DNA from 2 places in the Streptomyces dengpaensis genome. Region 2 is predicted to be linked to the other one. Evidence: riboswitches for the same ligand, from Rfam matches in the RefSeq annotation. Region 2 holds a riboswitch; the other holds the start of a gene.
What was found. Region 2 has a riboswitch for S-adenosylmethionine ahead of thrC (threonine synthase). Riboswitches for the same ligand answer to the same signal wherever they lie in the genome.
Positions count from the first base shown of each region.

Region 1: linked by a shared signal. The riboswitch ahead of C4B68_RS29455 (aminotransferase class V-fold PLP-dependent enzyme) and the one ahead of thrC (threonine synthase) in region 2 are both predicted to bind S-adenosylmethionine.

Region 1 covers NZ_CP026652.1:6,390,635-6,406,633, forward strand. The annotation lists gene qcrB (cytochrome bc1 complex cytochrome b subunit) at 1-962, shown strand, start outside; gene trpD (anthranilate phosphoribosyltransferase) at 1,114-2,178, shown strand; SAM riboswitch class IV at 2,363-2,479, shown strand; gene C4B68_RS29455 (aminotransferase class V-fold PLP-dependent enzyme) at 2,668-4,029, shown strand; gene C4B68_RS29460 (Lrp/AsnC family transcriptional regulator) at 4,057-4,338, opposite strand; gene C4B68_RS29465 (rhomboid family intramembrane serine protease) at 4,381-5,154, opposite strand; gene C4B68_RS29470 (hypothetical protein) at 5,309-5,548, shown strand; gene C4B68_RS29475 (NYN domain-containing protein) at 5,583-6,932, shown strand; gene C4B68_RS29480 (C40 family peptidase) at 7,296-8,327, shown strand; gene C4B68_RS29485 (C40 family peptidase) at 8,779-9,792, shown strand; gene C4B68_RS29490 (hypothetical protein) at 9,825-11,021, shown strand; gene C4B68_RS29495 (glycosyltransferase 87 family protein) at 11,034-12,275, opposite strand; gene C4B68_RS29500 (glycosyltransferase family 4 protein) at 12,481-13,623, shown strand; gene C4B68_RS29505 (AMP-dependent synthetase/ligase) at 13,908-15,701, opposite strand; gene C4B68_RS29510 (metallophosphoesterase family protein) at 15,998-15,999, shown strand, end outside.
Region 2 covers NZ_CP026652.1:4,771,456-4,787,454, forward strand. The annotation lists gene nagA (N-acetylglucosamine-6-phosphate deacetylase) at 1-369, opposite strand, end outside; gene C4B68_RS22185 (ROK family protein) at 369-1,313, opposite strand; gene C4B68_RS22190 (ABC transporter substrate-binding protein) at 1,460-2,737, shown strand; gene C4B68_RS22195 (DUF3263 domain-containing protein) at 2,770-2,997, shown strand; gene otsB (trehalose-phosphatase) at 3,164-4,018, shown strand; gene C4B68_RS22205 (alpha,alpha-trehalose-phosphate synthase (UDP-forming)) at 4,410-5,798, opposite strand; gene C4B68_RS22210 (glucosyl-3-phosphoglycerate synthase) at 5,933-6,877, opposite strand; SAM riboswitch class I at 7,083-7,254, shown strand; gene thrC (threonine synthase) at 7,272-8,621, shown strand; gene C4B68_RS22220 (MoaD/ThiS family protein) at 8,618-8,893, shown strand; gene C4B68_RS22225 (cold-shock protein) at 9,353-9,559, shown strand; gene groL (chaperonin GroEL) at 9,895-11,517, shown strand; gene C4B68_RS22235 (NADH:flavin oxidoreductase) at 11,772-12,902, shown strand; gene C4B68_RS22245 (MFS transporter) at 13,464-14,690, opposite strand; gene C4B68_RS22250 (hypothetical protein) at 15,632-15,999, opposite strand, start outside.

The sequences.
Region 1 (15,999 bases), 1.6 Mb from region 2:
TCATGCTGGGTCTCGTGGTCGCCCACATGATCCTGGTCGTCTACCACAAGCACACGCAGTTCCCGGGCCCCGGAAAGACCAACAAGAACGTCGTCGGCATGCCGCTGCTGCCGGTCTACACGGCCAAGGCCGGAGGCTTCTTCTTCCTGGTCTTCGGCTTCATCGCGGTGCTCGCCGCGGTCGCGTCCATCAACCCGATCTGGGTGCTGGGGCCGTACCGGCCGGACCAGGTGTCCACGGGCGCCCAGCCCGACTGGTACATGGGCTTCGCCGAGGGTCTGATCCGTGCGATGCCGGGCTGGGAGATCGACTTCTGGGGCCACACGCTCGTCCTGGGTGTGTTCATCCCGCTGCTGCTCTTCGGTCTGTTCCTCGGGATGATCGCGCTCTACCCGTTCGTCGAGGCCTGGATCACCGGCGACAAGCGCGAGCACCACATCCTGGACCGGCCGCGCAACGCCCCGACCCGTACGGCCTTCGGTGTCGCCTGGGTCACCGCGTACATGATCATGCTGATCGGCGGTGGCAACGACATCGTCGCCACGCACTTCCATCTGTCGATCAACTCGGTCACCTGGTTCGTCCGCATCGGGTTCTTCGTCGGACCGGTCATCGCGTTCGTCGTCACCAAGCGGATCTGCCTCGGCCTGCAGCGCCGGGACCGGGACAAGGTGCTGCACGGCCGCGAGTCGGGCATCATCAAGCGCCTGCCGCACGGTGAGTTCATCGAGGTCCACCAGCCGCTCAGCCAGCAGGCACTGCACACCCTCACGGCGCACGAGCAGTACAAGCCGGCGGAGATCGGCCCGACGGTCGACGAGAACGGCGTCGAGCGCAAGGTGAAGGGCTCGGAGCGGCTGCGGGCCAAGCTCAGCGAGGCGTACTTCGGGGACGACAACCAGATCCCCAAGCCCACGGTCGAGGAGTACAAGGAGATCACGAGCGGCCACGGCCACCACTGATCACCTGACCGGTCCTTATTGATCGCCAATCGATCGCCACGGCAAGAGCCCCGTCCCGTGCACCTCGTGCATGGGACGGGGCTCTTCGCCGTCCGTCCTCCTCGATAGGGTGGACCCAGCTTGTACGTGTCTACGAACCCAGGAGCGGCATATGAGTGCTGTGACCCCCGCTGGAGGCAACATTGCGGCGGGCCGTTCCTGGCCCGCGGTACTGAACGGCCTGCTCGAAGGCCGTGACCAGAGCGCGGACGACACGGCCTGGGCGATGGACCGCATCATGCGCGGCGAGGCGACGGACGCGCAGATCGCCGGTTTCGCGGTGGCGCTGCGGGCCAAGGGCGAGACCGTACAGGAGATCACCGGGCTCGTCCGGGCGATGTACGAGCACGCGAACGTGATCGAGGTGCCGGGGGAGACCGTCGACATCGTCGGTACGGGCGGCGACGGCGCGAAGACGGTGAACATCTCCACGATGTCGTCGATCGTCGTCGCCGGTACGGGCGCGAAGGTCATCAAGCACGGCAACCGGGCCGCGTCCTCGGCGTCGGGCGCCTCGGACGTCCTGGAGAAGCTTGGCGTCAATCTGGAGCTGACCCCGAAGCGGGTGGCCGAGGTGGCCGAGGAGGCCGGGATCACCTTCTGCTTCGCGGTGAAGTTCCATCCGGCGCTGCGTCATGTGGCGGCGGCGCGTGGGCAGTTGGGCATCCGGACGACGTTCAACATCCTCGGGCCGCTGACGAACCCGGCGCGGGTGCGGGCGCAGGCGGTCGGTGTCGCGGACCCGCGCATGGCGCCGATCGTCGCGGGTGTCTTCGCCGAGCGCGGCAATTCCTCGCTCGTGTTCCGCGGCGACGACGGGCTCGACGAGCTGACCACCACGTCGACGTCCCGGGTCTGGGTCGTCCGGGACGGCAAGGTGACCGAGGAGCGGTTCGATCCGCAGGACGTCGGGATCGAGCTGGTGCCGGTGGAGGCGCTGCGGGGGGCCGACGCTTCGTACAACGCAGATGTCGCCCGGCGCCTCCTGAACGGTGAGACCGGGCCCGTGCGGGACGCGGTGCTCCTCAACTCGGCGGCGGCGCTGGTGGCGCTGTCGCCGGGTTCCATGCCCCTCGCCGAGCAGCTCCGGGCGGGGATGGCCCGGGCGGCCGAGGCCATTGACTCCGGGGCGGCGAAGAAGACCCTCGAGCGGTGGGTGGCGGCGAGCAACGCGTAGGCGGTCGGGCGGGGTGGGTTTTTCGCCCCCTCCGCCCCTACCCGTCCCGTACCTGGGGACTGCCGCCCCCAGACCCCCGCTGTCGCGCTTCGCGCTCGTCCTCAATCGCCGGACGGGCTGAAGCTTGTCCCGGGATCCGGACACCGGGTTGCGGGGCGAAGATCATGTGGCAGGATGCTGCGCAGGTCATGAGTGACAGCCATGTGGCCCCGGCCGGCTGTCCGGCAACCCTCCGTCCGTGGCGGGGTGCCCCGGGTGAAGACCAGGCCGTAGGCAGCGAGGTCTACGGCAAGCGCGGACCCCTCGCACTCTTTCGAGTGGACACACCAGGGGTCCTGGTCGTTCGAGGGAGCCTTCTGTGAGCCAGCGAATGCGCTAGGGCGTCGAGCCCCGCCTCCGCGTACCCCTTTTCACCTTCTCCTGCGCCGAGCCGTGCCCCCGCGTACCCGCCCGCGCAGCGACACCGCCTGCCTCTCACAGGAGCTCGCCATGTCTGTCTCCACCCTTGCCGCCGCCCCGTCCGTTTGCGCCCCGCTGCCCGTTCTGGGCCGGGATGTCACCGTCCCGCTCGTCACCGGCGGCGAGGTCACCTACGCCGCGCTCGACTACGCCGCCAGCGCCCCGGCCCTGCAGCGGGTGTGGGACGACGTGGCCGCGTACGCCCCGTACTACGGCAGCGTCCACCGCGGTGCCGGCTACCTCTCCCAGCTGTCCACCGACCTCTTCGAGAACGCCCGCAGGACCGTCGCGCGGTTCCTCGACTGCCGCGACGGAGACCAGGTCGTCTTCACCCGCTCCACCACCGACTCACTCAACCTGCTCGCCGCGACCCTTGCGGCCGACTGCCAGGTCTTCGTCTTCGAGACCGAACACCACGCCTCGCTGCTGCCCTGGCGGGACTCCCGGGTGACGTACCTGAACGCCCCGCACACACTCGGCGAGGCCGTCGACACCTTGGAGCGCGCCCTCGCCGGCCGCGACCCCCACGGCACGGCTCTTGTCTGCGTCACCGGCGCCTCGAACGTCACCGGCGAGCTGTGGCCCGTACGGGAGCTGGCCGCGGCAGCCCACGCGCACGACGCCCGTATCGTCCTGGACGCCGCCCAGCTGGCCCCGCACCACCCGGTGTCCGTCCGCGACCTGGACGTCGACTGGGTCGCCTTCTCCGGGCACAAGCTGTACGCGCCCTTCGGCTCCGGCGTCCTCGCGGGCCGCGCCGACTGGCTGCGCGAGGCCGAGCCGTACCTCGCGGGCGGCGGTGCCAGCCGTACGGTGTCGCGCCGTACGGACGGGGGAGTCGACGTGGAGTGGCACGAGAGCGCCGCCCGGCACGAGGCCGGGTCGCCCAACGTCATCGGCGCCTACGCGATCGCGTCCGCCTGCAAGACGCTCACCGAGGCCGGCTTCGAGACGCTGGTCGCCCGTGAGCGGTATCTGATCGAGACGGTCCGCGCGGGCCTCGCCGAGGTCCCCGAGGTGCGCGTGCTCTCGCTCTTCGGCGAGGACGCCCCGCGCGTCGGCGTCATCTCGTTCGTCGTCGAGGGCTGGAACAGCTCCCACTTCGCCGCCGCGCTCTCCGCCGAGTACGGCATCGGCGTCCGCGACGGCCTTTTCTGCGCCCACCCGCTCGTGCGCACCCTCCTCGGCAGCGACCCGCAGTCCCAGGGCGAGTGCGGAGCCCCCGAGGCGGCCCCCGGCGAGAAGTCACTCAACGCCATCCGCGTCAGCTTCGGCGCGGGCACCCCCGACGAGCACGTGGACCGCTTCGTACGCGCGGTGAGGGAACTGGTCCGCGACGGCGCGAAGTGGCAGTACAAGACCGAGGACGGCCGCTGCGTGCCGGCGGTCTGACCGGCCCCGTTGCTCAGGAGGCGGTGTTCACGCGTCGAGACCGATCGCGAACGCCGCCTCCAGGTCGTGCTGGGAGTACGTACGGAACGCGACGTGCGTGTCCGTGGCCTCGACACCGGGAATCTTGCTGATCTTGCCGGGGATGACGTCCGCCAGGTCGTCGTGGGCCTTCACGCGGACCATCGCGATCAGGTCGTAGGTGCCGGTGACGGAGAAGACCTCGCTGACGCTGTCCAGTGCCGCGATCGACTCGGCGATCTCGGGGATCCGGTCCACGCTGGTCTTGATGAGGACGATCGCGGTGATCACGGCTGGTTCTCTCCCTCGGGGGCCGATGCTGAGGGTCTCACCCTACTCGCGGTCCCACTGGCCTGATTGTTCTGCCGGGGGTCCGGCCCGCGGCGGAGCCGCTGTCGGGGGCGGTGTCCCCCGGGAGGACACAGTCGTACGGCCAAACCTCACCCACGCGTAGACGAACCCCAGCGAGAAGCCCACCAGGTGGGCCAGATACGCCACCCCCGGACCGGATGTGTCCCGGCCCGCCGCCAGCCACTGGAGGGACACCCAGAAGGGCAGTACCACCCAGGCCGGGAAGCGCAGCGGCAGGAAGAAGAGGAACGGGAAGAGACTGGTCACCCGGGCCTTGGGGAACAGGTACAGGAACGCGCCGAGGATCGCGGAGATCGCCCCGGAGGCGCCGACCAGGGACTGCTGCGACTCGGCGTTGGCGGCCGAGTAGCCGAGCAGGGCGAGATAGCCGCAGCCCACGTAGAAGAGGGCGAACTGCACGTGGCCCATGCGTTCCTCGGCCATCGCCCCGAAGACGTAGAAGAAGAGCATGTTGCCCAGGAGGTGGAGCCAGCTGCCGTGGATGAACAGGGCCGTGGCCGGGGTGAGCGCCGCGCGCGGGGCGCCGCCGAAGAGCTCGACGGGCACCACACCCCAGCGCCGGAAGTAGGCCCGCTGGGCGGCCAGGAGCTCGTCCCCGGTGCCGTACGCCGGGCTGAGCCCCGCCGCCGGGCCGATCAGGAAGATCAGGCAGCACAGGACGATCAGCCCGTAGGTCACCGGTGCCGATTGACCTCGCACCCTCTTGCCGGCCGTCGTGGTCCGCTTGTTGATCATGGTGCAGAGCATGACGTAACCGGACCGATGGGTGCGGACCGCCTCGCCGCCGTGGACGGCTGAGCGTCGAGTACCCGCCAGGCCGTAGGGTTACGAGCCACACGCACCAGGGAGACTGGCGCTGGACGGACACTGGAAGGAAAGCGACAGCCATATGACTGTTCCCCTGCCGGACGCCAAGACCCGCTGGCGCTGCACGCTCTGTGGCAACCTCACGCGTTTTGACGTCACCCGCTCGTCGAAGGTCGTCGAGTACGTGCACCTCGACCTGGCTGGTGAGCCGACGGTGGAGGAGCGCGAGGTGGTCAGTGAGACCATCGAGTCGGTGCGGTGCCGCTGGTGCAACGCGGTGGATCAGGTGGAACTCGTGGACAGGCCGGGCGCCGGCTCCTGAGGGAGCGGGCCCCGCACAGGTATGGGGGTGACGGATGGTGGCGGCCACAGGCGGGGAGCCGGACGACGGCGCCGCTGAGGTGCTCGACCGTCCGCTGCCCGACGGCGTACGCAGAAGAGTCGTCCAGATCGTCTCGGACGGGTTCGGCGGGCTGACCATCACGGAACTGCCCACCCAATTGCGGCAGTACGCCCGGTTCGCCCCCAATCGGCGTGCGAAGTTCGCCGGTAACGCCATGGCCGCGGCTCTGGAGACGGACCCGCTGTTCAGACAGCGCATCGCCGAGAAGCTGAGAGAGGCGCAGCCGGAGCTCACCGGTGCCCTCGACTCGGGCGCGCCGCCCCCGGCCGCGGATCCGCTGGACGTGGCGGCCGCGGCCTATGTGCTGCGCCCCACGGGCTGGGTGAAGCTGGTGACCGCAGCGGGCGAGGAGGCCCTGCGGGCGGATGCCGAGCGCGCCGACGAGGAGAGCCGGGCCGAGCTGGAGCGGCTGCGCGAGGAGCTCGCGGAGGCCCGCGGCCAGACCAGGGCCGAGACCGAACGGCTGCGTACGGAGCTGGAGTCGGCGAAGAAGGAAGCCGAATCGCTTCACCGCAAGCTGCGCGGAGCCCTCAGCGACGTCAAGCGCGGTGAGGCGGCGCTGCGCAAGCTCCGGGACGAGATGGACACCGTACGGGCGGAGGGGCAGGCCCAGGTGTCCGCCGCCGAGAGCGAGACCCGGCGGCTCAAGGCGCGCCTCGGGGAGGCCGAGGCGGCCCTGGAGGCGACGCGCAGAGCGGCGCGCGAGGGGCGCAGTGTCGAGGACATGCGCGTACGGCTGCTGCTCGACACGGTGCTGGACGCGGCTCAAGGGCTGCGGCGGGAGCTCGCGTTGCCGCCCGTCTCCGTACGGCCGGCGGAGACCGTGGACGCGGTCGAACCGGGACGGATGACGCCAAAAGACATCGCCGCTCGCGCGCTGTCCGAAAACGATCCGGCGATTCTCGACCAGTTGCTGGCGCTGCCGCAGGTGCATCTGGTCGTCGACGGCTACAACGTCACCAAGACCGGCTATCCGCAGATGCCGTTGGAGAAGCAGCGGCTGAGGCTGCTCGGGCAGCTCTCGCAGCTCGCCGCGCAGACCGGCGCCGAAGTGACCTGTGTCTTCGACGGGGCCGAGCTGGCGGCGCCCGTGCTGCTCGCGCCGCCGCGCGGGGTGCGGGTGCTGTTCTCCAAACCCGGCGTCACCGCGGACGAGTTGATCCGCCAGCTGGTGCGCGCCGAGCCGCCGGGGCGGCCGGTCATCGTCGTCTCGACCGACCGTGAGGTGGCCGACGGGGTCGCCAAGGCGGGTGCGCGGCCGGTCGCGTCGGTGGTGCTGCTCAAGCGATTTTCGCGCGGCTGACCTGGGGCTGACCAGCGCTTTTCTCCCGCCACTCGCCATCGCCCGCCCGCACCTTTGACCATCTGGGCCGTAAGCCTCATAGGCAACGAAAGTCCCATGCGTAACGTCCAGGCGTAATGCCCGAATTAGCGAGACCTTCACACGACGTAGCGTCAAAGCCGCATTACTGCAGGTGAGTTGTCGGTAAAGAATGCTCTCGGTGACTGAGATTTTTCCTATGAGGATTTGAAGTGATCACAGGAAGGTCGCTAGGTTCAGGTTTCGAACCTCCGCTCGGATGATCACTCATGGGGAGTGACGGTGGAGGGGCACCGCCCGTCGGCGCAATCGGCAGGCGGCTGGAGGAAGAAGGAGCTCGCCTTCGTGGCGTCCCACCGTCGACCCAAGCAGCCGAGCCGCACCCGTGTGACCGTGCTCACCACCGCCGCCGCGGCAGCCGTGGCCCTCAGTGCCAACGCCGCCAACGCCGCGCCCAGCGAGAAGCCGAGCAAGGACGAGGTCAAGGCCAAGGTCGACACGCTCTACGAAGAGGCGGAGCAGGCCACCGAGAAGTACAACGGCGCCAAGGAGAAGCAGGAGAAGCTCCAGAAGGAGATCTCCACGATCCAGGACAACGTCGCCCGCGGCCAGGAAGAGCTCAACGAGCTGCGCGACGGCCTCGGTTCGATGGCCAGCGCCCAGTACCGCACCGGAGGCATCGACCCCTCCGTGGCGCTCTTCCTCTCCTCCGACCCGGACGACTACCTCGACAAGGCGTCCGCGATGGACCAGCTGAGCACTCAGCAGGTCGACGCGCTGAAGAAGGTCCAGGAGAAGCAGCGTCTGCTCGCCCAGCAGCGCGAGGAAGCCTCCGACAAGCTCAAGGACCTCGCCTCCACCCGCACCGAACTGGGCAAGAAGAAGAAGGAAGTCCAGGGCAAGCTCGGCGAGGCGCAGAAGCTCCTCAACACCCTGACGGCCGCCGAGAAGGCGGCCCTGGACGCGGAGCAGGAGCGCGCCAACCGCACCAGCGAGCGCAGCGCCCTCAGCTCCGGCAAGGCGGCCTCAGGCCGTGTCGGCTCCGCGTACGCGGCCGCGCAGAGCAAGATCGGCTCGCCGTACGTCTACGGCGCCTCCGGCCCCAGTTCCTTCGACTGCTCGGGCCTCACCTCCTGGGCCTACGCCCAGGCCGGCGTCTCCATTCCCCGTACCTCGCAGGCACAGGCCAACGCCGGTACGCGCATCTACTCGCAGAGCGACCTGCAGGTCGGCGACCTGGTCATCTTCTACGCCGACCAGCACCACGTCGGCTTCTACGCGGGCAACGGCCAGGTGCTGCACGCCCCGCGCACCGGCACGGTCGTGCGCTACGAGTCGATCAACAACATGCCCTACCAGTTCGGCGTCCGCATCTGACGCACTCCTCCTGAGCGGGTCCCTCGCCACTGAGGCCGCCAAGGCCACTGAGGGACCCCTCGGGACGCCGCCCAAACGGGCGAATTGCGGCGCCTCCCCCAGACCCCACGCCCCGCCGGTGACCTGCGTCTCCGGCGGGGCGTCGCTTTGTGTGCCCGCAGAGCCCGTTGGTCGGTGCGTAGTCGCACGGCTAGCATCGCCGCGTCTGGCAACGGAGTTGTCGGACCTACCGCCGGACGGGCGGAAAGTCACGCCTGCGGAGGCCACGTAAGACCAACCCTCACGGGGCGGCGGAGGCCTGTGAAACAGGAACCCGCGGTGGCACCCCACAACGGTGCGGACCGGAATCTCTTGCCTGCGGGCAGGAGAGGGCGTCAATGTCTGGCGCGCTTCCCCCGGGTCCCCGGGGGAGACCGTCAGCGTCCGACGAGTGGAAGGAATGCGGCTTCCTGTGGGGTCCCATCGCCGTCTTGTACCGTCCGGGTTCCACCGGAGCACCGGCCTCGCCGTCTGCGTGATGTCCGCCGCGGTCGCGGCGCTCCACGCCCTCCCGGCGGCCGCGGCACCGCAGGACGACACCCGGGCCGAGGTGGACCGCCTGTACGCGCAGGCGGAGAAGGCCACCGAGGCGTACAACGAGGCCGACGAGCGTGCCGACTCCCTGCGCGAGGAGGTCGGCACCGCACAGGACGAGATCGCCCGGCAGCAGGAGCGCAGCAACACCATGCGGGACGCGCTCGGTTCGGTCGCCGGGGCCCAGTACCGGTCCGGCGGCCTCGACCCCTCCCTCGCGCTGCTGTTCTCCGACGACCCGGCCGACTACCTCGACAGGGCCGCCGCCCTCGACCGGATCACCGCCCGCCAGGCCGGTGAACTCAAGGACCTCCAGCGCGCGATGCGCGACCTCACCCAGAAACGCGAGGAGGTCTCTGGCAAGCTCGCCGAGCTGGAGAAGAGCCGCAAGGCCGTCGCCCGGCACAAGCGGACCGTCGAACGGAAACTGGCCAAGGCGCGGCAGCTGCTCAACGCGCTGCCGTACGCCGAGCGCGCCGCCTTCGACCGGGCGTCGCGTTCCTCGCGCTCCGGCCTGCCCGACCTCGGAGAAGCCGGTCCTTCCTCGGCCCGTGCGGCTGCCGCGATCGCCGCGGCCCGCTCGGCGGTCGGCCGCCCGTATGTGTGGGGCGCCAACGGGCCCGGCGGCTTCGACTGTTCGGGCCTGACGCAGTGGTCGTACGCACAGGCCGGAATCGGTCTGCCGCGCACCTCGCAGGCCCAGCAGTACGCGGGACGGCAGGTGTCGCTCTCCCAGGCGGAGCCCGGCGACCTGGTCACCTACCGCTCGGACGCGAGCCACATCGCCATGTACATGGGTAACGGTCAGGTGATCCACGCGCCCTACCCGGGCGCCCCGGTGCGCTACGACCCGGTGGGCATGATGCCGATCTCGTCCGTGACGCGGGTCTGACCTCCGGGCGAAGCCGCCGTACGATCGGGAACGTGGCTGGTCGAAGGCGTGCGTCGCGGACGGTGCTCTCCCTGGTGCTGCTGCTCGCCGTGCTCGTCGGCTGCGGCGGTGGTGCGCCGTCGGACACTGCGACGGCCGAGGTGCAGCGGGTGCTCGACCGGCGGGCGTCGGCGCTCCTCGACCGGGACGAGCCGGCGTACCGGGCGACCGGGCAACCGGCCGCCGTCGACGCCGAGTTCGGGAATCTGCGCGACGTCCCGCTCGCGGCCTGGTCGTACCGCCTGACCGAGCTGCGCCGCTCCGGCGACCTGGCCACGGCCGACGCGGAACTGCGCTACCGCATCAAGGGCTACGACACCGCCCCCGTCACCGCCGCCCGCACCCTGCGCCTGACCCGCTCCGACGGGACCTGGTACGTCACCTCCGACGAGCCCGCCAAGGAGGCGAGCGAGCAGATGTGGGAGCAGGGGGCCGTGCGGGTCGTCCGGGGTGAGCACAGCCTGGTCCTGGGGGTCGGACAGACCGGCGAGCGGCTGCGCGCGTACGCGGATCTCGCGGACCGCGCCGTGCCCGCCGTGTCGAACGCGTGGGGTACGGACTGGTCGGGGCACGTCGTCGTGCTCGTACCGAAGTCGCTGGAAGGGATGGCGGGACTGCTCGGCGCCCCGGCGTCCGGGTACCGGGGGATCGCGGCGGTCACCACGGGCGAGGCGGGGGGCTCGGCGAAGGCGCCCGCGGACCGGATCATCGTCAACCCCGACGCGTACGGCGTCCTCGGTGGCTTCGGCAAACAGGTCGTCCTCACCCACGAGACGACACATGTCGCGACCCGCACCCACACCACGCCCGCGACGCCCCTGTGGCTCTCCGAGGGCTACGCGGACTGGGTCGGCTACCGCGGCAGCGGGCGGACGCCCGCTCAGGTCGCCCCGGAGCTGGTGCGCGCCGTGGCGGAGGGGCGTGTCCCGGCCGCGCTGCCGGACGACGAGGACTTCGGGTTCTCCGGGGAGGCGGCCCGGCTGGCGCTGGCGTACGAGGGCGGCTGGCTGGCCTGCCGGATGATCGCCGACCGCTGGGGCGAGGTCCGGCTGAACGACTTCTACCGGGCGGTGGGCGACCACGAGAAGCGGGCCGGAGCGGTCGAGGACGCACTGCGGGACGTACTGCACACGACACCGGAGGAGTTCACCGCACAGTGGCGGGACTACCTCAGGGCTCAGCTCGGCTGAGGGGAGCCGCCGTCAGGACGACGCCAGGGTTTCCTCGGTGCGGGCGGCCTGAGAGGGGAGAGGTGGGGTGGGGCGGGAGACCGTGCCCCGCCACAGTCGCAGGGCGGCGAGCAGCGTGGCGACGACCAGCAGGCCGTTGCGTACGAAGAGCAGGGTGATGCCGAGCCGGTCGCTGGCGACGACGTGCGAGAACCAGACCGGGAACTCGAGGACGGTCACCAGGCACGCGCCCAGCACCAGACCGACGGGCAGCGTCATCCGGCTGCCCCGGAAGCACAGGCAGACCGCCGCGAGCCCGACCAGCCAGACCATGTACTGCGGGCTGATGACCCGGCTGGTGGTGGTGAACATCAGCACGGCCACGAACGCGGCGTCCGCGAGCGTGTGCGGCAGGAACTGCCTGGCGCGCAGCCGCCACAGCAGCAGCCAGCCGAAGGCCACCCCCGTGAGTACCAGGGCCGCCGTGCTCACGACGTCGACGTACGGGCCGAGGAATTCCACCGAGCCGTAGTTGAGCAGCACCTGACCGTCCCAGCCGTACTGCCGGGCCACATGGAAGACGAGGGAACCCAGCGACTCGACCTCGGTGCCGCGGTCGCGCTGGAAGGTCAGGAAGGCGACGGCACCCGGCATCGACACGGTGAACACCACCGCGATCCCCGCGGCTGTCACCGCCGCCGCGGCCCACACTCTGCGGCGGACGGCCCCGACGAGCAGCAGCACCGGCCACACCTTCAGCATCGCGCCGAAGCCCACGAGCGCCCCCATCACCCGCGGATGGCGCGTCCCGGCGAGCAGCGCCGCGACCGCGACGGCCGTCACCATCACGTCGTAGCGGGCATACACGGTCGGCCCGAGCAGCGGTACGCCGATCACCCACACCCAGCAGCCGCGCAGCGTCTTGCCGGAGCGCAGGCCCGCGTACTGGAGCAGGCCGAACACCACGAAGTCGGCGAGGAAGGCCAGCACGAAGAACGCCTGCGCGTAGCCGAGGAAGGGCAGCAGGCCGGGGGAGAGGATCGCCAGCGCGGCGGCCGGCGGGTACTGCCAGGTGACGTCGTCGAGCGGGAAGGTGCCGTGGCGCAGGACCTCGTACCAGCCCTGGTAGATCACGGAGACATCGCTCGTGACGTCAGGGCCGGGGAAGACGTACACCTTGAACACGAAAAGGAGCAGCACCAGCCTGGTCAGGCCCCAGGTTCCCAGCAGTCCGACGAGCCCGTACGGGAACCTCGCCCCCCTTGCGCCCGTCATGCCCACCTGGTCCTAGTCTGTCCGGAATTCGCATGCTGTGCGGATATGTCCGGCGCTGCTTCTTGCTGTGCTTCCAGCTCTTGCCCGCCGGCTGTATGTCCGCGGAGCCATTTTCGCGGAGCCATGATGGCGCGGCACCCAGTTCGCGAGCCATCAAGCGTGGCCGTGCGGAGCTGTGAGTATAGGTTCGATACTGTCGAACACGATGCACAAGACCCTGATCGTGACGAACGACTTCCCGCCCCGCACCGGCGGTATCCAGGCCTTCCTGCACAACATGGCGCTGCGCCTGGACCCCGAGCGGCTCGTTGTCTACGCCTCCACCTGGAAGCGCGGCCGTGAGGGCGTCGAGGCGACGGCCGACTTCGACGCCGAACAGCCCTTCACCGTCGTACGGGACCGCACGACGATGCTGCTGCCGACTCCGGGCGCCACCCGGCGTGCCGTCGGGCTGCTGCGCGAACACGGCTGTACGTCGGTGTGGTTCGGGGCGGCGGCGCCGCTCGGCCTGATGGCGCCCGCGCTGCGCAGGGCGGGCGCGCGGCGGATCGTGGCCACCACGCACGGGCACGAGGCCGGGTGGGCCCAACTGCCCGCCGCGCGCGGCCTGTTGCGCCGGATCGGCGAGTCCACGGACACCATCACCTATCTCGGCGAGTACACGCGCTCCCGGATCGCCTCCGCGCTGACCCCCGAGGCGGCCTCGCGGATGGTCCAACTCCCGCCCGGCGTCGACGAGAAGACCTTCCACCCCGGTTCGGGCGGCGACGTGGTCCGCGCCCGGCTCGGCCTGACGGACCGCCCGGTGGTGGTCTGCGTCTCCCGCCTGGTCCCGCGCAAGGGCCAGGACACCCTCATCCTCGCCATGCCACGCATCCTGGCCAAGGAGCCGGACGCGGTGCTGCTGATCGTCGGTGGCGGGCCGTACGAGCGTGACCTGCGCAAACTCGCGTACGAAACCGGGGTTGCCGGTGCGGTGCGGTTCACCGGGGCGGTGCCCTGGTCCGAGCTGCCCGCGCACTACGGCGCCGGTGACGTCTTCGCCATGCCCTGCCGGACCCGGCGGGGCGGGCTCGACGTCGAGGGGCTCGGAATCGTCTACCTCGAGGCCTCCGCGACCGGGCTGCCCGTCGTCGCCGGCGACTCCGGCGGGGCGCCGGACGCGGTCCTCGACGGTGAGACGGGCTGGGTGGTGCGGGGCGGCTCCGCCGAGGACACCGCCGACCGTGTCATCACCCTCCTCGGCGACTCCGAGCTGCGCCGCCGGATGGGCGAGCGGGGGCGGGAGTGGGTCGAGGAGAAGTGGCGCTGGGACCTGCTGGCGGAGCGGTTGAGGGAGCTGCTGTAGGGGGTTCTGGCCCGTCCGGCGTTTGAGGACGAGCGCGTCAGCGCGACAGCGGCGGTCTGGGGGCGGCAGCCCCCAGGGACGATGGGGGTCCCCCCGCTCTGGGGGTACCTCCCAGGCCCTTAAGGCACTGGGGGAGAAGCCGAGAGTGGGGGAGGGCAGAGGCGGAGGGGGGCGACCGCATCCATCAGCGGCTCCGTCGCGGGCGCCTTGGTCCGGCCCCCGGAAACGCCCCTGGCGCGGCCCCTCGCCATTGAGGGGCCGCGCCAGGAAGAAGTGCCCGGGGCTCAGCCCCGATAGATCGCCTCGATCTCGTAGGCGTAATCCTTCGCGACGACATTGCGCTTGAGCTTCAGCGACGGCGTCAGGTGCCCCGACTCCTCGGTGAACTGGGAGCCGAGGATACGGAACTTCCGCACCGACTCCGCCTTGGACACAGCAGCGTTGCCATCGTCGACCGCGTCCTGAATAGCGGCCAGCAGATCCGCATCGTCCCGCAACGACGCCACGCTCGCCCCCGCAGGCTTCCCGTGCTCCGAGGCCCACCGCGCCAGGAACTCATCGTCGACGGTGACCAGCGCACCGACGAAGGGACGCCCGTCGCCGACCACCATGCACTCCGCGACCAGCGCGTGCGCGCGGATGCGGTCCTCGATCACGGCCGGGGCGACGTTCTTGCCGCCCGCGGTGACGATGATCTCCTTCTTGCGGCCGGTGATGCGGAGGTAGCCGTCCTCGTCGAGGGTGCCGACGTCACCGGTGTGGAACCAGCCGTCGGCGAGGGCCTCGGCGGTCGCGCCCTCGTTGTTCCAGTACTCCTTGAACAGGTGCTCGCCGTGCAGCAGCACCTCGCCGTCGTCGGAGATCCGCACGACGGAACCGGGCAGCGGCTGCCCGACCGTACCGATCTTCTGCCGGTCCCACGGGTTGAACGCGGTGGCCGCACAGGACTCGGTCAGGCCGTAGCCCTCCAGAACCGTGAAGCCGATACCGCGGAAGAAGTGTCCGAGCCGCTCACCGAGCGGGGCGCCGCCGGAGATGGCGTACTCGCCACGACCGCCGAGGACGGCCCGCAGCTTGCTGTAGACCAGCTTGTCGAAGGCCTTGTGCTTGATCTTCAGGCCGATGGACGGGCCGGACGGCGTGTCCATCGCACGGCTGTAGGCGATCGCCGTGTCCGTCGCCTTGTCGAAGATCTTGCCCTTGCCGTCCGCCTGCGCCTTGGCACGCGCCGAGTTGTAGACCTTCTCGAAGACGCGCGGCACACCGAGGATCAACGTCGGCCGGAACGCGGCCAGTTCGTCGGTGAGGTTCTTGATGTCCGGCACACAGCCGAGCTTGATCGGCGCCATCATCGGTGCGACCTGGACGAGGCGGCCGAAGACGTGCGCCAGCGGCAGGAAGAGCAGCACGGAGCAGTCCGCGCGGAACAGCGGACGCAGCCGCTCCACGATGTTGCCGCACTCCGCGAAGAAGGCGCGGTGGGTGAGGACACATCCCTTGGGGCGGCCGGTCGTCCCGCTCGTGTAGACGATGGTCGCCGGGTCGTCGGCCTTGGCGAGCGAACTGCGCTCCTCGACCGTCTCGTCGGAGATGTCCTTGCCCGCGCGGCCCAGCGCGTCGACGCCGCCGCCCTCGATCTGCCAGACGTGCTTGAGGGCGGGCAGCCGGTCGCGCACCGACTCCACCGAGGCCGCGTGCGCGTCCAGTTCGACGATGCAGGCCGTCGCGCCCGAGTCGCCGAGGATCCACTGCACCTGCTCCGGAGAGCTGGTCTCGTACACCGGCACGGTGATCGCGCCCGCGCTCCAGATGGCGAAGTCGAGCAGCGTCCACTCGTAGCGGGTACGGGACATCAGGCCCACCCGTTCGCCCGGCTGGACGCCGGAGGCGATCAGGCCCTTGGCGGCGGCCACCACCTCGGCAAGGAAGGTGGCGGCGGTGACATCCGTCCAAGTGCCGCCCACCTTGCGGGCGATGACAGCAACGTCGGGATGCTGCGCGGCGTTTCTGCGGACGATGTCGGACAGATTGCCGTCCGCAGGGACCTCGTACAAAGCCGGAAGGCTGAACTCGCGCAAGACTGCTGCTCCTCATAGGGCGCCGACGCCACGACTTCGTGTGATGCGACGGTGCGGTCCAAGGCTTGGGCAGGTACTCAAGAGATCACTTGTTGAAAACCTGAGCACGACTGGACTGCCCGGACGTTACCCGCCGGTATGGCCTCTTCGACAGGGGGTCCCGACGAGATGTTCCGTGCGTCACACGTGTTGGCGTTCCTTCGCGCAGAGTAGTCCACGCGATTACGGTCCAGCCAGTAACCGCAGGTCCGGCCGCCTCTATTCACGTTTGCCTCACAGGCCTACGCTTGATCGTCAT
Region 2 (15,999 bases):
CTCGAAGTGGATCCCCGCGATGTCGCCCTGCTCGGCCAGCTCGGAGAGCAGCCCGGCGCGCTCGGCGAGTCCGTGCATGTCGCCGGTGACGGTCGAGGCGACGACCGTCGTGGTGCCGTGCAGGCGGTGCGTGTGGACGCCCTGGAGGATCTCCTCGACGCTCCCGGAGGTGAAGGACGCGCCGCCGCCGCCGTGGTTGTGGATGTCGACGAAGCCGGGGACCACCCAGTGGTCCCGTACGTCGATGATCTCCGCGCCGGCCGGAGCGGTCCCGGCGATCCGCGTGCCCTCGACGTTCACTCGGCCGTCGGTCACGATCCCGGTGGGCAGCACCACCCGGGCACCGGCGAGAACCTTGCTAGCGGCCATCAGGCGGTTACCTCCGAGGGGTTGGTAGGAGTCAGGAGATCCCAGGCGAGGAGCCCCGCGCCCAGGCATCCGGCGGTGTCCCCCAGGGCCGCCGGGACGACCGAGGGCAGCTTCTGGAAGGTGACGCGCCGCTCGACGGCGGCCCGCAGCGGTGTGAACAAGGTTTCACCGGCCTCCGCGAGGCCACCACCGATGATCAGTGTGCGCGGATCCAGCAGAGTGAGCGCGGTGACGAGCCCGTCGGCGAGCGCGTCGACGGCGTCCTGCCAGACGGCCCCGGCGGTGGCGTCCCCCGACTCCACGGCTTTCGCGCAGTCCGCCGCGTCCGCCTCCGGATCGCCGGTCGCGTCGGCCCAGGCCTGGCTGACGGCCGCCGCGGACGCGTACCGCTCCAGACAGCCGTGCTGCCCGCACGGACACGGGGTCCCTCCGGGGCGTACGACGATATGGCCGATCTCGCCGGCGAAACCGTGCGCGCCCTCCTCGACGCCGCCGTCGATGCCGATGGCGCCCGCGATGCCGGTGCCGAGCGGGACGAACAGGAAACGGTCGGCCCCCTGCCCCGCGCCGATGCGGCCCTCCGCGAGCCCGCCGGTGCGCACGTCGTGCCCGAGCGCGACGGGTACACCGCCGAGCCGGTCGCCGAGCAGTCGGCGCAGCGGGACGTCGCGCCAGCCGAGGTTGGCCGAGTAGACCGCGATGCCGTGCGCGGCGTCGACGATGCCGGGGACGGCGACTCCGGCGGCCGCGGCGGGCTCGCCGAGGTGCTCCTCGCCGTACGCGCGCAGCTCGGCTGCGAAGCCGAGGATCGTCTCGACGACGGCGTCGGGACCGCGCTCCCGGCCGGTCGCCCGGCGGGCCTGATGCAGGAGCTCGCCGTCGGCCCCGACCAGGGCGGCCTTCATCCCGGTGCCGCCCACATCGAGGGCGATGACATGTCTCACGGGGGACAGTGTCGCCCCTTACCCCATGAGAGGTCTAGTCCACTCGCGTGGTGTACACCTTGTAGCCGCATGCCGAGACGGATACAACGAACGCACAAGCAAAGAGGGGCCAGGGGATGGGCCCGGGGGTTGGAGACAAGAGCGCAGTGCAGCGGCGTAAGACAGGACGGACCGGACTGATCGCGGTGGTGTCCGCCCTGGGAATGACGATGACCCTCGCGGGCTGCGGCGGCGACTCGGTCAGTCCCTCCGACGTGACCCTCAAGCTGGTGGCCGCAGATTACGGCGACTCCAAGGCCAACAGCTCCCAGAAGTACTGGGACGAGCTGACCAAGGAGTACGAGTCCGACCACCCGGGCGTCAAGGTCGACGTCAGCGTCTACTCCTGGACCGATGTCGACCGCAAGGTCAAGGAGATGGTCGACGCGGGCAACGCGCCCGACATGGCGCAGATCGGGGCGTACGCCGACTACGCCGCGAAGGGCCAGCTCTACAGGGTCGACGAACTGCTCTCCATACCCGTCCAGGCCAACTTCGTCTCCCAGCTCTCCGACGCGGGCCAGACGAACAACACTCAGTACGGCATGCCGTTCGCGTCCTCCACGCGGCTGCTCTTCTACAACAAGACGCTCTTCTCCCAGGCCGGACTCACCCCGCCGGAGAGCTGGAACGGGCTCGCGGCCGCCGCGAAGGTGCTCAAGTCCGAGGGCGTCACGTTCCCGTACGCGCTGCCGCTCGGGCCCGAGGAGGCGCAGGCCGAGACGATGCAGTGGCTGCTGAGCGGGGGCGGCGCCTACACCGACGACGTCGGTACGTACTCCATCGACTCCGAGCAGAACATCAAGACGTTCACCTGGCTCAAGGACGAACTGGTCGGCAAGGGCCTCACCGGGCCCGTCGCGCCCGCGAAGCTGAACCGCGCCGACGCGTTCGCCGCGTTCGCGCGCGGCGAGGTCGGGATGCTCAACGGGCACCCCAGCCTGATGCAGGCGGCCGCCAAGAAGGGCGTGCAGTTCGGCATGGTGCCGATGCCCGGCGTCAACGGCAGGGCCAAGGCCACGATGGGTGTCGCCGACTGGATGATGGCCTTCAAGAAGAACGGCCACGCCGAGCAGATCGGCGACTTCCTCGACTTCGTCTACGACGACAAGAACGTGCTCGCCTTCTCCCACCACTACGATCTGCTGCCGGTCACCACGTCCGCGTCCGAGGCCATGGCCGCCGACGAGGACGACCAGGACCTCGCCCCGTTCCTGGACCAGCTTCCCGCCTCCGTGCTCTACCCCGTTGGCAAGACGTCCTGGGCCGGCATCAGCGCCGACATCAAGAAGCAGATCGCCAAGGCAGTGACCCCGGCCGGCAGCCCGACCGGCATCTTCAGCTCACTCCAGCTCACGGCGACGGCGGCGGACAGCGCGAGCTAGCACTGTCGGTGGGTGAAGCTACGGTGCTGTCCATGGAAGAGCTCCCTGCGAGGGAACGGGCGATCCTCGCCATGGAACGCCGTGGCTTCTCCGGCCCCGGCGCCAAGGAGCGCGCGATACGCGAACAGCTGGGCCTGGCCCCGGTCCGCTACTACCAGCTCCTCAACGCCCTCCTGGACGACCCCCGGGCGTTGGCCTTCGACCCGGTGACGGTGAACCGCCTGCGCCGGGTGAGGGAGGCGCGGCGGGGAGAACGGTGAGGTCACCAGCCGAACATTTTTCGCCCCCGCCGCCCCTACCCGTCCCGAACCTGGGCCCGCGGCGGAGCCGCTGATGGATACAGGGCCCCAGACCCCGCTCCTCAAACGCCGGAGGGGCTAGTTCTTGCCGTGGATGCTGCCGCCCCCACGCCGATAGGGTCGGCACATGGGCAGCCACCCGGAATTCACGGACTCCTTGCCGACCCCCTCGACCCCGGCCGGCCGCGACGGCCTCGACGCCATCCTCACGCACCCCACCAGGGCCGTGATCGCGCTCGACTTCGACGGGACACTCGCCTCGATCGTCCCCGACCCCGAGCAGGCCCGCGCCCACCCGGACGCGGTCCCCGCACTCGCGGCCCTCGCCCCGAAGGTGGCGAGCGTCGCCGTGATCACCGGCCGCCCGGCCGGCGTAGCGGTCCGCCACGGCGGCTTCGCGGGCGTCCCGGGCCTGGAGCACCTGGTCGTTCTCGGCCACTACGGCGCCGAACGCTGGGACGCGGTGAGCTCAACGGTCACCGCCCCCGCCCCGGACCCCGGCGTCGCCGCCGTCCGCGCCGAACTGCCCGGGTTCCTGGACAGGATCGGCGCGTGGCAGGGCACCTGGATCGAGGAGAAGGGCCGGGCCGTCGCCGTCCACACCCGCCGCGCGACGAACCCGCAGGCGGCGTTCGACGCCCTGCGCGATCCCCTCACCGGCCTGGCCGCCCGGTACGGGCTGATCGTCGAGCCGGGCCGCATGGTCCTGGAACTGCGCCCGCCGGGCACGGACAAGGGCGTGGCACTCCTCGAGTACGTCCGCGAAATCGGCGCCGAATCCGTCCTCTACGCCGGCGACGACCTGGGCGACCTCCCCGCCTTCGCCGCCGTCGACAAACTCCGCTCCGACGGCATCCCGGGCCTCCTCGTCTGCAGCGGCAGCTCAGAGGTAGCCGAACTGGCCGACCGCTCCGACCTGGTGGTCGACGGCCCACCCGGAGTCGTACAGCTACTGTCCACCCTGGCAGCCCAACTGAACTGACCGGCGTCTCCCGGTGCCCGGGGTGGCGGCACCTGCCCGCTGCGGGGTGGTGATGTTTTTCGCCCCCGCCGCCCCTACCCTCCCCCACTCTCGGCTTTGCTCGAGCGGGGGGACCCCCATCGTCCCTGGGGGCTGCCGCCCCCAGGCCCCCGCTTCGGCCTGAACGGCCTCGTCCTCAAACGCCGGACGGGCTGGATGGTGCACCCGCCCACGCACGGAAGGGGCCGTGCCGTGCCGGTACATCACATGCCCGTCGCTTACGTCCGGATCTGGAAACGGCTCCCTACAGGCCACCGTCTGATTCAGCGGCGACGGGCGGATGTACCGGCACGGCACGACCCCGACCCACCCACCGGCGGAAAGCGACCCCCGAACAGGCGCCCCCGCCAGCTCACCGCTCCAGTTCCCGCAGCTGATCCAGAAACCACTGCGCCGGAGGCAGCGCCGTACCCGCCGCAGCAAGCCGCTTGGACCGTTCGGCCCGCTCGTGCGGCGGCATCGACAGCGCCTCGTGGAGTGCCCGCGCGGTCCCGATCACGTCGTACGGGTTCACCGTGATCGCATCCTCGCCCAGCTCCTCGTACGCCCCCGCCTCCCGCGAGAGCACCAGCGCGCACCCCTCGTCGGAGACGACCGGCACCTCCTTGGCGACGAGGTTCATACCGTCACGGATGGGGTTGACGAGGGCCACGTCGGCGAGCCGGTACGCGGCGAGCGAGCGCGCGAAGTCGTCCTTGACGTGGAGGATGACCGGGGTCCAACCCGGCGTCCCGTACTCGGAGTTGATCTCATCGGTGACCCGCCGCACCTCGGCCGTGTAGTCCCGGTACACCGCGAGGTCCTGCCGCGACGGGTACGCGAAGGCGAGATGCACGACGTGCCCGCGCCGCGACGGCTGGTCCTTCAGCAGCTGCCGGTAGGCGAGCAGCCCGCGCACGATGTTCTTCGACAGCTCGGTCCGGTCGACCCGGACGATGGTCTTGCGGCCAGGCCCGATCTCCTCGCGCAGCGCGGCCATCCGCGCGCCCACGTCCGCCTCGCGCGAGCGCCGCCGCAGGAAGTCCGCGTCCGCGCCGAGCCCGTGCACGCCGACCCGGGTGTCACCGAGCCCGCCGACCAGCTCCTCGCAGCAATCGGTGAACGCGTCCGCCCAGCGATGGGTGAGGAAGCCGAGCCGGTCCGCGCCCAGCATCCCGCGCAGCACCTGCTCGGCGATGTCGTCCGGCAGCATCCGGAAGTAGTCCACCGGCGCCCACGGCGTGTGCGAGAAGTGCCCGATCCGCAGATCGGGGCGGAGCACACGCAGCATCCCGGGGACGAGGGTCAGGTGATAGTCCTGCACGACGACCACGGCACCCGGCGCCGCGTCGTCGGCCAGCGCCTGCGCGAACGCGCGGTTGTACGCCTCGTACGACGCCCACTGGCGCCGGAACTCCGCGTCGAAGACCGGCTCCCGCGGCGTCTGGTACAGCATGTGGTGGACGAACCACAGCACGGAGTTCGCGATGCCGTTGTACGCGTCGGCGAAGACCGTCTCGTCGATGTCCAGCATGCGTACGCCGGCCTCGCCGACCCCGCGCCGCACCGCCTCGCGGTCCCCGACGCCGAGCGCGGAGCACACCCAGAGGGCGCCCGCGTCCGGCCCGATGGCGGAGAGACCGGAGACCAGACCGCCGCCGCCGCGCTTGGCGGCCAGCTCGCCGTCTGCTCGCAGCTCGTAGGAGACCGGGCCGCGGTTGGAGGCGACAAGAATCCGATGGGCGCCGTGGGTGGAAGCCATGCCTCGAAACCTAGCCTTGTGCCGAAACGCTCAAACGTTCCCGTCGGCCGTTCGCGAGTTGTATGCGATCGGCGTACCGATGGCGGGGATCGCGCAGTTCGCCGAGCCCCTCCGGGCGCTCCAGTGCGCTCCGGTTACGCGGCCCTCCGCTTTACATACTCGACGATTTCGGTCATCGGCGGACGTTCCTCCGTGTCCACCGAGTGCGTACGCGGCTCGAAACCGTCGTCGCCCCGCTCGAACTGGGTGAGCGCCGGGCGGACCAGGTGCCCGCGGGCCAGCCGCAGCTGCGCGGTGCGGTAGATCGCGGCGGCCATCCGGCCGAGCGCCTGCCCGTCCTGGTGGCGGTGCTTGCGGACGCCGACATCGACCTGGGCGAGCGCGTCCAGGCCCACCAGGTGCAGGGCGTCGACGAGCATGCCCAGCTCGACGCCGTACCCGACGGGGAACGGCAGTTGCTCGAGGAGGGAGCGGCGGGCCGCGTACTCGCCGCCCAGCGGCTGGACGAAGCCCGCCAGCTGCGGCCAGTGCATGTTCAGCAGTGGGCGCGCCATGAGTTCGGTGACCCGGCCGCCCTGCCCCGCGGCGGAGCCGAGCGGCCGGTCGTACATGGCCTTGACCAGGTCCACGCCCGGGTCGGTGAGCAGCGGGCCCACGATCCCGGAGACGAAGTCGGACGAGAACTCCCTGAGGTCCGCGTCGATGAAGCAGATGATGTCCCCGCTCGTCACGAGCAGCGACCGCCACAGGACCTCGCCCTTGCCGGGCACGACCGGTATCCGCGGCAGGATCTCGTCGCGGTGCACGACGCGCGCGCCCGCGGCGGCGGCGACCTCTGAGGTGCGGTCCGTCGAGCCCGAGTCGACGACGACGATCTCGTCGACGAGGGGCACCTGTTGCATCAGGTCGCGGCGGATGACCGCCACGATCTCGCCGACCGTCTCCTCCTCGTTGAGCGCGGGCAGTACGACACTGACCGTCGACCCTGTGGTGCGTTTGGCGGCCATGAGCTTGTGGAGCGGGCGATCGGTCTTGGACCAGGAGCGTGTGCTCAGCCAGCGCTCGACTTCTTTCAGCACAGTCCGGGGCTCCTCACTATCTGATCACACACTCTCATCAGTGTGCCCGCAGCGTCAGCGGGAGGTTGGTGGAAGCCGTCTCGCGGTGCGGACGGCTATCTCAACTGTCCTGGCCTTCGGTTACAGTCTTGAACAACGCGCATGACCATCGCATGTCCTCGGTCATCCGCGCTTGATCGCGTTCAAGCGTTCAACAACCGAATACCGCTCATCCAGAGGGGCAGAGGGATACGGCCCGATGAAGCCCCGGCAACCCTCCAGCCGGTCTCGTACGACCGCTTACGTCTGAGTACGACTACGTCGTCGTCGCGAGGCTCCCGGCTAGGGAAGGTGCCAAATCCGTCTCACGGCGAAGTGCGTCGTGAGGAAGATGAGGAGAAAGGGCCTCGCCTCCATGGCAGCGCAGACAGTTGCAAGCACCACGAACTCCGCGCCCCTCACCGACTCCGCGGCTTCCGCGAACTCCGTAGCCGCCGTTGACGCAGACGCCGTTGATCTCGGCCCCGCCGCCGCGCTTTCCTGCCGCGAGTGCGGGCACCGCGTCCCGCTCGGCCCGGTTTTCGCCTGCGAGGAGTGTTTCGGCCCGCTGGAGATCGCGTACGACTTCTCTGCCTACGAAACCGAAGAACTCCGCAAGCGCATCGAAGCGGGCCCGGCGAACATCTGGCGTTACGCGCCTCTCCTGCCCGTCCCCGCGGACGTCGCCGGCAAGCCGAACATCAACCCGGGCTGGACCAAGCTCGTCAAGGCCGACAACCTGGCGGCCGCGCTGGGCGTCGAGCCCGGCAAGCTCTTCGTCAAGGACGACTCCGGCAACCCGACGCACTCCTTCAAGGACCGCGTGGTCGCCCAGGCGCTGGAAGCCGCGCGCGCCTTCGGCTTCACCACCCTCTCCTGCTCCTCCACCGGCAACCTGGCCGGCGCGGTGGGTGCCGCCGCCGCCCGTGCCGGCTTCCGCTCCTGTGTGTTCATCCCGCACGACCTGGAGCAGGGCAAGGTCGTCATGGCCGCGGTCTATGGCGGTGAACTCGTCGGCATCGAGGGCAACTACGACGACGTGAACCGCTTCTGCTCCGAGCTGATCGGCGACCCGGCCGGCGAGGGCTGGGGCTTCGTCAACGTCAACCTCCGTCCGTACTACGCGGAGGGCTCCAAGACCCTGGCGTACGAGATCTGCGAGCAGCTCGGCTGGCGGCTCCCCGACCAGCTGGTCGTGCCGATCGCCTCCGGCTCCCAGCTCACGAAGATCGACAAGGGTCTGCGGGAGCTGATCGAGCTCGGCCTCGTCGAGGACAAGCCGTACAAGATCTTCGGCGCGCAGGCCGAGGGATGCTCGCCGGTGTCCGCCGCCTACAAGGCCGGGCACGACGTCGTACGGCCGCAGAAGCCGGACACCATCGCCAAGTCGCTCGCCATCGGCAACCCGGCCGACGGGCCGTACGTGCTCGACATCGCTCGGCGCACGGGCGGGGCGGTGGAGGATGTCGACGACGAGCAGATCGTCGACGCGATCAAGCTGCTCGCGCGCACCGAGGGCATCTTCGCGGAGACCGCGGGCGGCGTGACCGTCGGTGTCACACGCAAGCTGATCGAGAACGGTCTGCTCGACCCGGCCCTGACCACGGTCGTGCTGAACACCGGCGACGGCCTCAAGACCCTGGACGCGGTGGCCTCGGACACCGGCCTGACCGCGACCATCCGCCCGAACCTCGACTCCTTCCGAGAGGCTGGCCTCGCATCATGAGTGTTTCCGTCCGCATCCCCACCATCCTGCGCACCTACACCGGCGGCAAGGCCGAGGTGAGCGCCGAGGGCACGACCCTCGCCGAGGTCATCGCCGACCTGGAGCAGAACCACACGGGCATCGCCGCGCGCGTCCTGGACGACCAGGGCAAGCTGCGCCGCTTCGTCAACGTGTACGTCAACGACGACGACGTGCGATTCGAGCAGGGCCTGCAGACGGTGACGCCGGACGGCGCGGGCGTGTCGATCATCCCGGCCGTCGCGGGCGGCTGAACCGTCACCCAGGGTGAGATTGTTACCGTAGGTAACGCATATCACCGAGAGTTCATCGAATTGCCCCCTCCGTGAGAGAAACGGAGGGGGCAATTCTGCATGGTTGAGCGCGGTAGAGTTGGGGAACCTGCTTCGCCTTTCCCGCGGTTTCATGCCAGGCGCATATGAGTACCGGCCCGGCATCCGACAAGAAGTAGCCAAAGTGCCCCACCTTTTTAAGCCGTTTACGGCATTTACGGGGCCCGACTTGCCCTGAATCTTCGCGAATTCTCCCTATATTCCCGATCGGTCGCGCCCAGAATTCTCGTCCGATTGACCTGTTGCAGACGGCAGTTGGACAGATACATTCAGCCGCGGTCGACGCGTTCCGGCGCACACCCCCAACCGTTGGGGGGTGAGGTCTGACCCGGGTCCGCGAAGTGCGGTCCTGTGCAAGGGCCAGTAATAGGGGAGTTAGGCATGGCTCAGGGCACCGTCAAGTGGTTCAACGCGGAGAAGGGGTACGGCTTCATCGCGGTCGACGGTGGTGCGGATGTTTTCGTCCACTACAGCGCGATTCAGATGGACGGCTACCGCACCCTGGAAGAGGGCCAGCGGGTCGAGTTCGAGATCTCGCAGGGCCAGAAGGGGCCGCAGGCGGACATGGTCCGGCTGGCGGCCGGCTGAAGCACGCGCCGACTGACTGTTCGACGTGACGAAGGGCCCGTACCTCGATGGGGGTACGGGCCCTTCGGTCTTCCCGCGGTCACCTGTGCCCCCGCGCCCCCGCGCCCGTTCGCGCCCCCGAGTTCACCTTGGTATCGACGCGAGCCGCTTGCACTCGCATGGGTCGAGTGCTAATCATTGGCGTTAGCACTCTGATGGTGAGAGTGACAACGAGGACCGGGTCGGTGAGGCCCGCGGACCGGGTGGGGCAAGGAACCACGAGGTCGGCAGGCCGTCCGTCGCGGGCGCGGGCGCGGTCCTGGAGATTCCACCCCAGTCCGGGAGGACCACTTCACATGGCCAAGATCATCGCGTTCGACGAGGAGGCGCGGCGAGGCCTCGAGCGCGGCATGAACCAGCTCGCGGACGCCGTCAAGGTGACGCTCGGCCCCAAGGGCCGCAACGTCGTCCTCGAGAAGAAGTGGGGCGCCCCCACGATCACCAACGATGGCGTGTCCATCGCCAAGGAGATCGAGCTCGAGGACCCGTACGAGAAGATCGGCGCCGAGCTGGTCAAGGAAGTCGCCAAGAAGACGGACGACGTCGCCGGTGACGGTACGACCACCGCGACCGTTCTCGCCCAGGCCCTGGTCAAGGAAGGCCTGCGCAACGTCGCCGCCGGTGCCAACCCGATGGCCCTGAAGCGCGGTATCGAGAAGGCCGTCGAGGCTGTCTCCGGTGCCCTGCTCGAGCAGGCGAAGGACGTCGAGACCAAGGAGCAGATCGCCTCCACGGCCTCCATCTCGGCCGCCGACACCCAGATCGGCGACCTCATCGCCGAGGCGATGGACAAGGTCGGCAAGGAAGGCGTCATCACCGTCGAGGAGTCCCAGACCTTCGGTCTGGAGCTGGAGCTCACCGAGGGTATGCGCTTCGACAAGGGCTACATCTCGGCGTACTTCGCCACCGACATGGAGCGTATGGAGGCCGTCCTCGACGACCCGTACATCCTGATCGCCAACTCGAAGATCTCGAACGTCAAGGACCTGCTCCCGCTCCTGGAGAAGGTCATGCAGGGTGGTAAGCCGCTGCTGATCATCGCCGAGGACGTCGAGGGCGAGGCCCTGTCGACCCTGGTCGTCAACAAGATCCGTGGCACCTTCAAGTCCGTCGCCGTCAAGGCCCCGGGCTTTGGTGACCGCCGCAAGGCCATGCTCGGCGACATCGCCATCCTCACGGGCGGCGAGGTCATCTCCGAGGAGGTCGGCCTCAAGCTGGAGAACGCGGGTCTGGACCTGCTGGGCCGCGCCCGCAAGGTCGTCATCACCAAGGACGAGACCACGATCGTCGACGGCGCCGGCTCCGCCGACCAGGTCGCCGGTCGCGTGAACCAGATCCGCACCGAGATCGACAACAGCGACTCGGACTACGACCGCGAGAAGCTCCAGGAGCGTCTGGCGAAGCTGGCCGGCGGCGTGGCCGTCATCAAGGCCGGTGCCGCCACCGAGGTCGAGCTCAAGGAGCGCAAGCACCGCATCGAGGACGCCGTTCGCAACGCGAAGGCCGCCGTCGAGGAGGGCATCGTCGCCGGTGGTGGCGTGGCCCTCATCCAGGCGTCCTCCGTCTTCGACAAGCTCGAGGTCGACGGTGACGAGGCGACCGGCGCCAACGCCGTGAAGCTCGCCCTGGAGGCCCCGCTCAAGCAGATCGCCGTCAACGGTGGTCTCGAGGGTGGCGTCGTCGTCGAGAAGGTGCGCAACCTGGCCGTCGGCCACGGTCTGAACGCCGCGACCGGCGAATACGTCGACATGATCGCCGAGGGCATCATCGACCCGGCGAAGGTGACTCGCTCTGCCCTGCAGAACGCCGCCTCCATCGCCGCGCTGTTCCTCACCACCGAGGCCGTCATCGCCGACAAGCCGGAGAAGGCCGCCGCGGCCGCTCCGGGCGGCATGCCGGGCGGTGACATGGACTTCTGATCGACCTGGCGGTTGGTCAACGTCCTTTCGTTCCGAGGGCGGCACTCCCTGTTCGACAGGGGGTGCCGCCCTCGGGCGTGTCCGGGTTCGCAGGACAGGGAGTCGCCCTCGGGCGTGTCCGGCGTCACACGGTGGCATGCGCGGGGCGCGGAATGCGGGGCACCGCACCGGCGGTTGTATTTGTTTCAGAGCATGCACCAATGCGCCTGCACATACTCGCCGGTTTATCCCCCACACTTATGAGGAGTCCCTACGTGACCGCCACCACGCCCGCCGCCGCCTCGCGCGCGGCGGAGATCCTGTCCCGCCCGACCGCGATCAACGGCCTCACCGTTCCGAACCGGATCGCGATGGCCCCGATGACCCGCCAGTTCTCCCCGGGCGGCATCCCCGGCGAGGACGTGGTGTCGTACTACTCCCGCCGCAGCGCCGCGGGCGTCGGCCTGGTCATCACCGAGGGCACGTACGTCGGCCACGAGTCGGCCGGGCAGAGCGACCGCGTCCCGCGCTTCCACGGCGAGGAGCAGCTGGCCGGCTGGGCGAAGGTCGCCGAGGCCGTGCACGCGGCGGGCGGCACGATCATGCCGCAGCTGTGGCACGTCGGCATGGTCCGCAAGGCCGGCGAGCCGCCGTTCGCGGACGCCCCCGCCGTCGGCCCGTCCGGCCTGGTCACCGAGGGCGCCGAGCCCACCGGCAAGGCCATGACCCAGCAGGACCTGGACGACGTCATCGCCGCGTTCGCCGATGCCGCTGCCGCCGCCGAGCGCATCGGCTTCGACGGCGTCGAACTCCATGGTGCCCACGGCTACCTCGTCGACCAGTTCCTGTGGGCGGGTACCAACCGCCGCACCGATGCGTACGGCGGCGACCCGGTCGCCCGTACCAAGTTCGCGGCGGAGATCGTGGCCGCGGTGCGCGCGGCGGTCTCCCCCGAATTCCCGGTCCTCTTCCGCTACTCGCAGTGGAAGCAGCAGGACTACGACGCCCGCCTCGCCGAGACGCCGGAGGAGCTGGAGGCGATCCTCACCCCGCTCGCCGCGGCCGGGGTGGACGCCTTCCACGCCTCCACGCGCCGCTACTGGCTCCCCGAGTTCGACGGCTCCGACCTCAACCTGGCCGGCTGGACGAAGAAGCTGACGGGCAAGCCCAGCATCACGGTCGGCTCGGTCGGCCTCGACGGCGACTTCATCAAGGCCTTCGCGGGCGAGGGCGCCGCGGCGGCCAACATCGACAACCTCCTGGACCGCCTGGAGAGCGACGAGTTCGACCTGGTCGCCGTCGGCCGCGCGCTGCTTCAGGACCCGCAGTGGGCGGCGAAGGTCCTGGCCGGACGCTTCGAGGACCTGGCGGCATACGACGCGTCGGCGCTGCGGACGCTGAGCTGACCTCTGACCTGGACTGGGCTGGTCTGGACCGGTCTGGGCTGGCCTGGTCTGGGCTGGTCTGGACCGGTCTGGGCTGGTCTGGACCGGTCTGGGCTGGCCTGGTCTGGGCTGGGCTTGGCGGGGCGGTGGGGCTCCTCAGCGTTTTCAGGTTGCTGTTGGGGCCGCCCGCTTCTTTGTCAGTGTCGTGCTTCCGCGAGCCGAGTAAAGGGCGCTGCGCTGCGCTTCGCGTCGGCTGCGCCGATCGGCCTGCGGCCGACCCTTGACTCGGCTCGCTCCAGCACGGGGGAGAAGCGAGCGGGCGGCCCGGAGGGGTGGGTGGCCGAGGCCGGCGGACGGCAATTGGCGTTTCCGTCCCACCGGTTGCGCTGCCCACCTGGGGTTTTCCTGTCGTTACGTGAGACATAGCTGCCAATTACCCTCGGTCGGCCGTGGGAAGCGTGATGGGGGATGCTGGCGTGACAGGTGAGGGGTGTGGGGAGCCCAATCCGCCATCCGCAGGCCGTTAAGTCGCCCGGCGTGTGGGTGACGGGTGACCGCGCAGTGTCCGCGCACCGCATGGCGCTAAGGGGTGTCCCTACTCGGTGCTGGCCTCGGGCGTTGTCGGGCCAGGGTGGTGGCCACCGGTAGGTACGCCGTTGCCAGCAGTGCGAAGACCGTGCCGTGGGAGACGTGCGGGGACAGTGCCGCGTACGTGCCGTAGGCCAAGAGGGACGTGATGTTCGTGCCCAGCCCGGTCAGCGACGTGATCGTCGCGCGGCTCGGGCCGGTGATCGTTGCCTGGAGGCGGACGTCCGCCAGTACGTCCGCGAGCTGGAAGACCAGGAACGCCGCGCCGAGCAGGGCGAAACCGGCCGGCGCGCCCGACAGCGCACCCGCCGCGAGTGCCGCCGCCGCACAGGCCAGCAGCGCACCGGCCGCCCGTCCCGAGAGCCGTTCGCCCGCCGACACCAGCAGCGAGCCGAGTGTCACGCCGACCCACACCACGAGCACCAGCAGCGGCACGGTACGGGTCGCCACACCGGTGTCCGCCGCCAGCAGCGGCACGTACTCGTCCAGCACACCCCACACCGACGTGACCGCGACGGCGAGCGCCATCGCCCGCCGGACCGGCCGGCTGCCGCGCACCTCGGTCAGTCCGGAGCGCAACGTCGCGATGTAGCCGGGCCGTTCGGCCTGCTCCTGGCGGGCGGCAGCGCGGTGCTCGGGGAGCGTTGCGCCGGCCGCCGCGCACAGCAGGCACGCGCCGATGCTTCCGGCCCACACCAGGGTCTCGCCACCGAAGGCGAGCGCGGGAGCGGCAGCCGCCGTGGCGGTGGCGGTCGCGGCCATGCTGGCGGCGGCGGCCCGCCCCATGACGCGCCCGTAACGGTCGGCCGCGCCGAGCCGTTCGAGTTCGTCGTGGACGAGGGCCTCCATAGAGCCCGAACGCAGGGACCCGCCGACAGCCCAGAGCGTGAAGCCGACGGCGTAGGCCGCGTACGACGGGGTCATGGCCCACAGGGCGAATCCGGCGGCGGACAGCACCGGGCCGACGACCATCATGGCCCGGCGGGACACCGCGTCGGCCCAGACGCCGGACGGTACTTCGACCAGCAGGCCGACGATGCACCAGATGGCGAAGAGGCTCGAGATCTCGGCGGTGGTCAGCCCGTTCTCGGCGAAGAGCAGGGCGTAGAGGGGGTAGAGGAGGACGAAGTCCTCAAGTCCCGCGTAGGCACAGAGCTTTCGCTCAAGGCTGCGGACACGGGGGTCGAGCGGGGCGGGCGAGCACGACAAGGACGTGAGCATGCGTGTAGTCCTCAGGTGGAACGGACGGGGGACGCCGGGTGCTCACCCGCGCGGCGGCCCGCGACAGCCCGTTCCCGGACCCGCTGCGATAGATCAATGTCGTCGTCGGCTCATACGCCCGAGTCTAAACCGGGGCGTACTCCGTGAGCCTCTCGGTTTTCGGCGCGTGGCCGCAGCCCTGTGCTCGGCGACTACTCGCTCGGTCAGGACGGTTGATCAGGCGGCCGAGGGGAGAGCCGTGGAGTAGTCGACTAGCCGGGTGTGGGCCCTTCTGCCTTCCAGCGAAGGGTAATTGGCGCATTTGGGCCACCGACTCCCCATCCCACCTGGGGTTTTCCTGGAGTGGCATGGCCCAAATCCGCCAAAAAAGACCCCGGATGGCCCCAAGGGAATCTGCCAATTACTCCCGGAGGGACTCCGGAGGAACTCGTGACGCGCCGTCAGCCGCCAAGCCCACCTGGCGTGCCGCCACTCCGCCAGCGCGCCCCGCACCCACTCGCCGTCAGCCGCCAAGCCCACCCGGCGTGCCCCGACTCGCGGACGCGCACTACCCACTCACCCGCAAGCCGCTAAGCCGACCCGGCGTGCCCCGACTCGCGGACGCGCCCCACCCACGCACCGCAAGCCGCTAAGCCAGCCCGGCGTGCATGTGAGACGCCAGCGCGCCCGTCGGCCCCCGGCCCACCACGCAACCCACCCCACCCCACCCGCGAACCGGCCTCGGCCACCCACCCCTCCGGGCCGCCCGCTCGCTTCTCCCCCGTGCTGGAGCGAGCCGAGTCAAGGGTCGGCCGCAGGCCGATCGGCGCAGCCGACGCGAAGCGCAGCGCCCTTTACTCGGCTCGCGGAAGCACGACATTGCCAAAGAAGCGGGCGGCCCCAACGCTCACTTGAAAACACCGGGAGGGCCGGCTGCCGTGACCCCTCCCTCCCCTACGGCATCACAGGTTGCCCAGCGATTCGATGTCCACCCTCACCGGTGTGCCCCAGATGCGGAGGACCTCGTAGTCCGTGAACTCGTGGACCAGGCGGTAGGCCATGCCGGGGCGGGGGGTCCTGCGCTCGGCGGCGAGGTAGCGCTCGGCTTCCTGGCGGTCGCGGCGGGGGGTGCCGCAGAGCTGCCATGCCTGGCCGTTCCACACCTCGGGGAGCCAGCGCTGCTGGGGCTGGGGACGGTCGCCGCGGACGCCGTAGCGGGACATGGCGCGGTCGGGGGACTCGTCCGGGGCGGGCACCCGGCCGTGCCCGTACGCGTCGTTGACCTCGGAGCGGCGGGCCGCGCGGCGGCGGGTTTCGCAGAGCAGGCACA